Immundisolibacter sp.: one gene and its partner. The protein of the gene in region 2 interacts with the protein of the main gene of each other region in a pairwise test. Links are inferred from orthologs where the notes say so. Each region holds a gene or a part of one and is shown on either strand. Other genes may lie near its edges.

What was found.
Region 1: the proteins of H5U26_RS14000 (region 2) and H5U26_RS03350 interact in binary tests that used the Escherichia coli proteins (3 or more experiments, as listed by UniProt). The link is inferred for Immundisolibacter sp. from one-to-one orthologs.

What each region holds. Positions count from the first base shown.
Region 1 is NZ_JACIZD010000001.1:692,176-695,477, reverse strand. The notes cover bases 276-3,271. They hold H5U26_RS03350 (protein-disulfide reductase DsbD domain-containing protein), read right to left. Parts: upstream 2,833-3,271; coding sequence 718-2,832; downstream 276-717. Other genes in these bases: H5U26_RS03345 (SelT/SelW/SelH family protein), read right to left, coding at 2,819-3,091; H5U26_RS03355 (heavy metal translocating P-type ATPase), read left to right, coding at 276-705. Outside these bases: more of H5U26_RS03355, read left to right, coding at 1-275. UniProt on the Escherichia coli protein: Required to facilitate the formation of correct disulfide bonds in some periplasmic proteins and for the assembly of the periplasmic c-type cytochromes.
Region 2 is NZ_JACIZD010000020.1:31,885-35,142, reverse strand. The notes cover bases 41-2,992. They hold H5U26_RS14000 (DsbE family thiol:disulfide interchange protein), read right to left. Parts: upstream 1,803-2,992; coding sequence 1,278-1,802; downstream 41-1,277. Other genes in these bases: H5U26_RS13990 (FAD:protein FMN transferase), read left to right, coding at 2,526-2,992; H5U26_RS13995 (FMN-binding protein), read left to right, coding at 1,981-2,529; H5U26_RS14005 (cytochrome c-type biogenesis protein), read right to left, coding at 892-1,278; ccmI (c-type cytochrome biogenesis protein CcmI), read right to left, coding at 41-895. In the rest of the region: more of ccmI, read right to left, coding at 1-40; more of H5U26_RS13990, read left to right, coding at 2,993-3,258. UniProt on the Escherichia coli protein: Involved in disulfide bond formation. Catalyzes a late, reductive step in the assembly of periplasmic c-type cytochromes, probably the reduction of disulfide bonds of the apocytochrome c to allow covalent linkage with the heme.

The DNA of each region.
Region 1 (3,302 bases), on a different replicon or contig from region 2:
GGCACGGTGGACGGGGCGGCTTTCCTGCTCGGCAATCACCGCCTGATCGAGGATCGCGGGCTGTGCAGCCCGGCGCTGGAAGCGCGCCTGGCGGTACACGAAAACCAGGGCCGCACGGTGACCTTGCTGGCCTCGCAGTCAGCCGTGTTGGCGCTGTTCGCGGTCGCCGACACGATCAAGGACAGCTCGCGCGCCGCCGTGGCCGAGCTGAAGGCCCTCGGCGTCACGCCGGTGCTGCTCAGCGGCGACAACGCGGCCACGGCGCGCACCATCGCGCAGCATGCCGGCATCCAGGATGCGCGCGGCGATCTGCTGCCGCAGGACAAGATGGACGCCATCGATGCCCTGCGCCAGCGCTACGGCGCGACTGCCATGACCGGTGACGGCATCAACGACGCGCCGGCCCTGGCCAGGGCCGACATCGGCATCGCCATGGGCGCCGCCGGCACCGACACGGCCCTGGAAGCCGCCGACGTCGTGATCATGAACGACGACCTGCGCCGCATCCCGGAACTGATCCGCCTGTCGCGCCGGACGCACTCGGTACTGTGGCAGAACATCAGTCTGGCCCTTGGCATCAAGGCCGTGTTTCTGTGGCTGGCGATCTTCGGCAACGCGACTATGTGGATGGCGGTGTTCGCCGACATGGGCGCTTCGCTGCTGGTGGTGGCCAATGGCCTGCGCCTGCTGCGGGCACGCGGCTGAGCGCTCCGGCGATCAGTCCGCCAGCGATTCGAGCACCAGCCCCGGCGTGAGTACCGCCGGCAGCAGCCGCGGCGGCGCGCCAGGCGGGTAGTACACGTACAAGGGGACGCCGCTGCGGCCGAAACCGGCCAGCGCCTGCGTGATCGCAGGGTCGTAGCGTGTCCAGTCGGCCTGCAGCGCGACCACGCCGAGTTCGGCAAAGCGGGCCGATACCGCCGCCGTATCCAGCGCCACCTGCTTGTTCACCTGGCAGCTGATGCACCAGGCGGCCGTGAAATCGACGAACACCGGCCGGCCGGTGGCGCGCAGTGCGTCGACCGCCGCCGACGACCAGGGCTGCCAGTCGATGCCGGCGCCCGCTGTGGCGCTCGCGCCGGACGCCGACGGCGCCACGACCGCCGGGCGCATGGCCGCGGCGAAACCCAGAACGGCGGCGAGGCCCAGGCCAATCACCACCACGCCACCGGGCAGCCAGCGCCGCGCGCCCCGCTGCACATGGCCGACGCCCCAGGCGGCGAAGCCGACCCCCAGCGCCGCCAACAACAACAAGCCGACCGCGTCCACCCCGGACTGGCGACCGAGCACCCACACCAGCCACACGGCGGTGGCGAACAGCGGAAACGCCAGCCCCTGACGCAGCGTGACCATCCACTGGCCCGGCCGCGGCAGGCGCGCCAGAAGTCCCGGCAACTCCGCCAGCAGCAGATACGGCAGCGCCATGCCAAGACCCAGCGCGGTGAAGATGGTCAGCGCTTCCCAGGCCGGGCGCGCCAGGGCAAAGCCGAGCGCCGCGCCCATGAACGGCGCCGTGCACGGCGTGGCCACCAGCACCGCCAGCGCCCCGGTCAGGAACGAGCCCGGATAGCCGGCCGGCTGCGGCGCGCTGCCGGCCAGGCGCGACAGGCCAAGGCCGACCTCGAAGGCGCCCATCAGATTCAGCCCCACCGCCGTCAGCAGCAGGGCCATGGCCGCCACGAAACCGGGCGACTGCAACTGGAAACCCCAGCCGACGCCGCCGCCGGCCGCCCGCAGCGCCAGCAGCAGCCCCGCCAGCAGCCAGAAACTGACCAGCACGCCGCCCAGAAACGCCAGCCCGTGGCGCCGCACCCGTCCCGGATCACCGTGCGCCAGCTGGATGAAGCTCAGCACCTTCACCGACAGCACCGGAAACACGCACGGCATGAGGTTCAGGATCAGTCCGCCGAGCACGGCCAGGCCGACGGCGAGCGCAAGGCCCATGCCGCCGTCCGCGGCGTGCACCGACACCGGCTGCCCGGCTGGCGGGACGGCAGCCAGCGATTGGATCGGCACATCCACCGCCAGCGCCCGCACCTGACCGGCAGCGTCCCAGCCGCGCTCGTGCACCAGCACACCGGTGAGGCGCTCCAGCGGTCCGGCGGCCGTCAGCGTCAGCCGCAGCCGATCGTCCACGCGCTCCAGAACCTGCGCCGCGGCGTGCCGGAACTGCCCCTCGCGGTCCGGGAAGAACTGCGCCGCGCCCGGCGCCACCCCGGCCGGCCAGTCCAGGTACACCCGATCGCCGAAACGGCCGGCGCCCAGATGTATTTCCGGCAAATGGCGCGGCAGCCGCGCGCGGGCATCGGCAATCGCCCGTTGTCCGGCCGGGTCCGGATCGGCCCGTTCCAGCAGCGGCAGGTCGAGCGCTAGCTGCGCCTGCTCGGGCAGGCACAGGTCCTTGCAGATCAGGTAATGCACCGTGGCACGCAGGCTGACCTGCCCCGGGCCGGCCAGCGTGCCCGGCGGCGTCACCGCCACCGGCAGCAGAACCTCGTCCGCGTAGCCGTAGGTCACCACCGGCGGTGGCGACACCTGCTCTGGATAAGGCCACTCGATGTCGCCGGCGCTGAATCCTGGCGGCAACTGCCAGTCGATGCGCGGCGCCTGCCCGGAGTCGCCGGGGTTTTGCCAGTAGATGTGCCAGCCGCGGTCAAGTTTGAACCGCACGCCGAGCGCAAACGGCTGGCCCGGCAGCACGCCGCGCACGTCGGCCAGCAGCTCCACGCGGGCATGCGGTCCCGCGGCCTGGGCCGCGGCGAGGCCCGGCAACACCGCCAGCGCCAGCAGTAGCCGGCGCGCGGCCTGCCGCCAACGCTCAGCGGTCCACATGGCCAAGATCACGGCCGGGGGCGACGCAGTCGCGCACCCGTTGCTTCAGTTCCTTGATGTCCGGAAAGCGCCCCTCGGCGCCGCGCGACCAGATCAACACATCATCCACGTGTACCTCGAACACGCCGCCTCGACCGGGGCGCAGCGCCACTTCGGCCAGTTCATCCTCGAAGCTGCTCAGCAGTTCCTGCGCCATCCAGGCCGCGCGCAGCAACCAGCGACATTGCGTGCAATAGGTGATCGCGACGCGGTGCGTCATGGGAGTCCGTCCTCGCAGGGTGCCTATAATGGCCGCCGCCCTTCGCCCGCCAGGAAACCCCGTGAGCACACCGACCAGCCACCGTACGCCGATTCTGGCCGTGTTTTGTGACTTCGAGAACGTGGCGCTGGGCGTGCGCGACGCCAAGTATGACCAGTTCGACATCCGCCGGGTTCTGGAGCGGCTGCTGCTGAAGGGCCCGATCGTGGTC
Region 2 (3,258 bases):
GCGCGGAGCCGTTGTCGGGATTGATCTTCAGCAGGCGCTCGTACAGTTCCACCGCCCGCGCGCTGGGTTGCTGCGGGTTCAGGGCGTACTCGCTGGCAGCATACGCGGCCAACACTTCCGGGCGCTGCGGGTCCAGTTCGTGGGCACGGGCGTAGGCGTCGCGGGCGCCGGTGCGGTCGCCCTGCATGCTGCGCGCAAAGCCGGCGCGCACCCAGGCACGCGGATCGTCCGGCGTGGCCAGGATGCCCTGCTCGACGCTGGCGATCATGGCCGCGATGCCGGGCGGCGGGGCCACACCGGGCTCGGCGGCGTCCGCGTAGCCCTCCAGCAGCGTCAGGTCGTCCGGCGCCAGCTGCGCCGCGCGGTCGTAGGCACGCCGCGCGTCGGCCGGGCGGCCGAGCACGACGTAGGAGCGGCCCAGGCGCCGCCAGCCTTCGGGATCACTGCCGTCCTTGGCCAGACGCGCCTCGAGCCGCGCCACCATGGCCGCCGGATCGACCGGCGCGGCGGCATTCGGCGCGTCGCGCATGGCATCCATCTGCTGCCAGAACGGACCCTGCAAATAGCCATACAACCCCACGGCCGCGGCCGGCAGCAGGATGAATACCGCCAGCGCGAACGGCCACAGCGTGCGGTCGGGCCGTGATGCGGACGGCGCCGGCGCCGGCTGCGCCAGGGCTGCCATGTCCGCCTGCAGGCGACGCTGTTCGTCGGCAAAGCTCGCCTCATCCAGCACGCCGTCGGAGCGGGCGCGGGCCAGCTCGTCCAGGCTCGCCTGCAACTGCGCGCGCCGTGTCGCCAGGGTGTCAGGGGCACTTGCCGGCGACGGCAGGCGCAGCACCAGCCAGGCCACCGCGGCCAGCACCGCCAAGCCGGTCAGAACGAGTGCTGTCACGAACGCTCCTGAGCGCGCAGGCGCTTGCGCAGGTAGATGAAGGCCCCGCCGCCGGCCGCCGCCAGGATCGCCCACGGCGCCCACCACAGCGGAGCGCCCGAACCCTGCCGCGGCGGGCGCATGAGGACGAAATCGCCGTAGCGGGCGCGGAAGTAATCGATGACCTCGGCCTCGCTGCGCCCGGCGGCAAGCTGCTCGGCGATGAGCCGGCGCATGTCCTGCGCCAGCTCGGCATTCGACTCCGCCACCGACTGGTTCTGGCACACTGCGCAGCGCAGTTGCTGGGCGATCTCGAGCACCTGCCGCTGCTGCGGGTCTTCGCTGACCACCTCGGCCCGCGCCAGCGGCGCCAGCAGCAGCAGCGCCATCAGAAGTCCGCGCATCAGCTCACCCCGAACAGCGTCTTGAGGTAGCCGCGCAGGCTGTCCGCGTCGAGCGGCCCGACGTGCTTGGCCAGCAGCGTGCCGTCGGCCGCCACGAAAAAGGTCTCCGGGACGCCGTACACGCCAAGTTCGATGCCGGCGCGGCCCTCGGGATCGAAGAACGACCAGCGGTAGGCGTTGCCGCGCTGCGCCAGCCAGGCCTCACCCAGCTCGCGCTTGTCCCGGTAATTGAGGCCGATGAAGGCGACCCGGTCACCGAACTGCCGTGCCGCCGCCACCACCACCGGATGCTCCACGGCGCAGGACTCGCACCACGAGGCCCACACGTTGATCAGCAGCGGCCTGCCCTGCCCGGCCTTGGCCAGATCGACCGGCTGCCCGTCCAGTGTCTCGCCCGCGATGGCCGGCAGCGGCTTGCCGACCAGCGGCGAGGGAATCTGCTTCGGATCGTGCCGCAGGCCGAGCGCCAGCGCGCCCAGCAGCAGTGCCAGCGCGGGCAGGAGAAGCAGACGCCAGAGTTTCATGAAGCGATGGTTGATCTGTCGACAGGAGCGGGACATGAGCCGGCCGGGGCGCAATTATGCCGGCCGGTCCGGGTTTGCCGCGAACACAGGTCGCCGCAGCGGTGCTTTCGGGCCGGGCTTGACGCGTATCAAGCCTCAAACATTGCGAATCATTCGCATCAAGGGCAGCATAGCCGCCATGTCCCGCCCGCTGCCCTCCCCGTGGCTCGCCGTCCCGCTGCTGGTCACGCCACTGGCGGCGCAGGCCACGCAATACCTGAGCATCGAACAGGCACAGCGGCTGCTGTTCCCGACCGCGACCGACTACGCCCCGGAAGCGGTCGAACTCACCGCCGAACAGGTGCGCGCCATCGAACAGGCCAGCGGAACCCGCGTCGTCAACCGAAAGCCCAAGGTGTGGCGCGCCATTGCAGCGGACAGGCTGCTTGGGCACCTGTTCGTGGATCAGGTCTACGGCAAGCACGAGTTCATCACCTACGCGCTGGCGGTCACGGCCGACGGCCAGGTGGCGGGCGTGGAAATCCTCGATTACCGCGAGACGCACGGCGACCAGGTGCGCCAGCCGCGCTGGCGGGCGCAGTTCCTGGGCAAGGACGCGAGCGATGCGGTCAAGCTCGGGCGCGACATCCAGAACATCAGCGGCGCCACGCTGTCCTGCCGCCACCTGACCGACGGCGTGCGGCGCCTGCTGGCCACCCACCGCGCGCTGCTCGGGGCTGCGCCGTGAATGCTCCGCTCGCCCGGCCGCTGACCGGCACGATGCGCCGGGCGCAGCCGTGGCTGGGCACGCTGGTCGGCATCGAGGCGACCGGCCTGCCGCCGGCGCAGCTTGCGCGGGCCATCGACCGCGCCTTTCGGGCCGTGGCGCGGGTACACAGCCGGATGAGCTTTCACGAACCGGACAGCGAGCTGTCGCGCCTGAACCGCGCGGCGCATGCCGGCCCGGTGCCGGTGAGCGGGCACCTGCGGCGTGTGCTGCGCGCAGCCTGCCGGCTGAGCGCGCTCACGAATGGCCGCTTCGACGTGACCATCGCGCCGACACTGGTGCGCTGGGGGTATCTGCCCGGATTGTCGAACAGCCCGGAAACGACCGGCGACTGGCGCGACATCCGCCTTGGCACCGACGGCACGGTGCGCTTCGCCCGCCCGCTGCTGATCGATCTGGGCGGCATCGCCAAGGGCTATGCGGTGGATCAGGCCATCGCCAGCCTGCGCCGGGCCGGCGTGCCGCAGGCCTGTGTCAACGCTGGCGGTGACCTGCGTTTTTATGGCCACGAGCCGCGCCGGATCGGCGTGCGCGATCCGGCCGATCCGGCCCGGCTGCGGCTGCTGCCGCCGCTGTTGCAGGGCGCCGTGGCGACCAGCTGCGTGGCGGACACCCGCCGCCGGCACGGACAGGCCTGGCGCTCGCCGCTGGTCGACCCGCGCCGCGGGCGCGCCTGGGCGGCGACCGGCA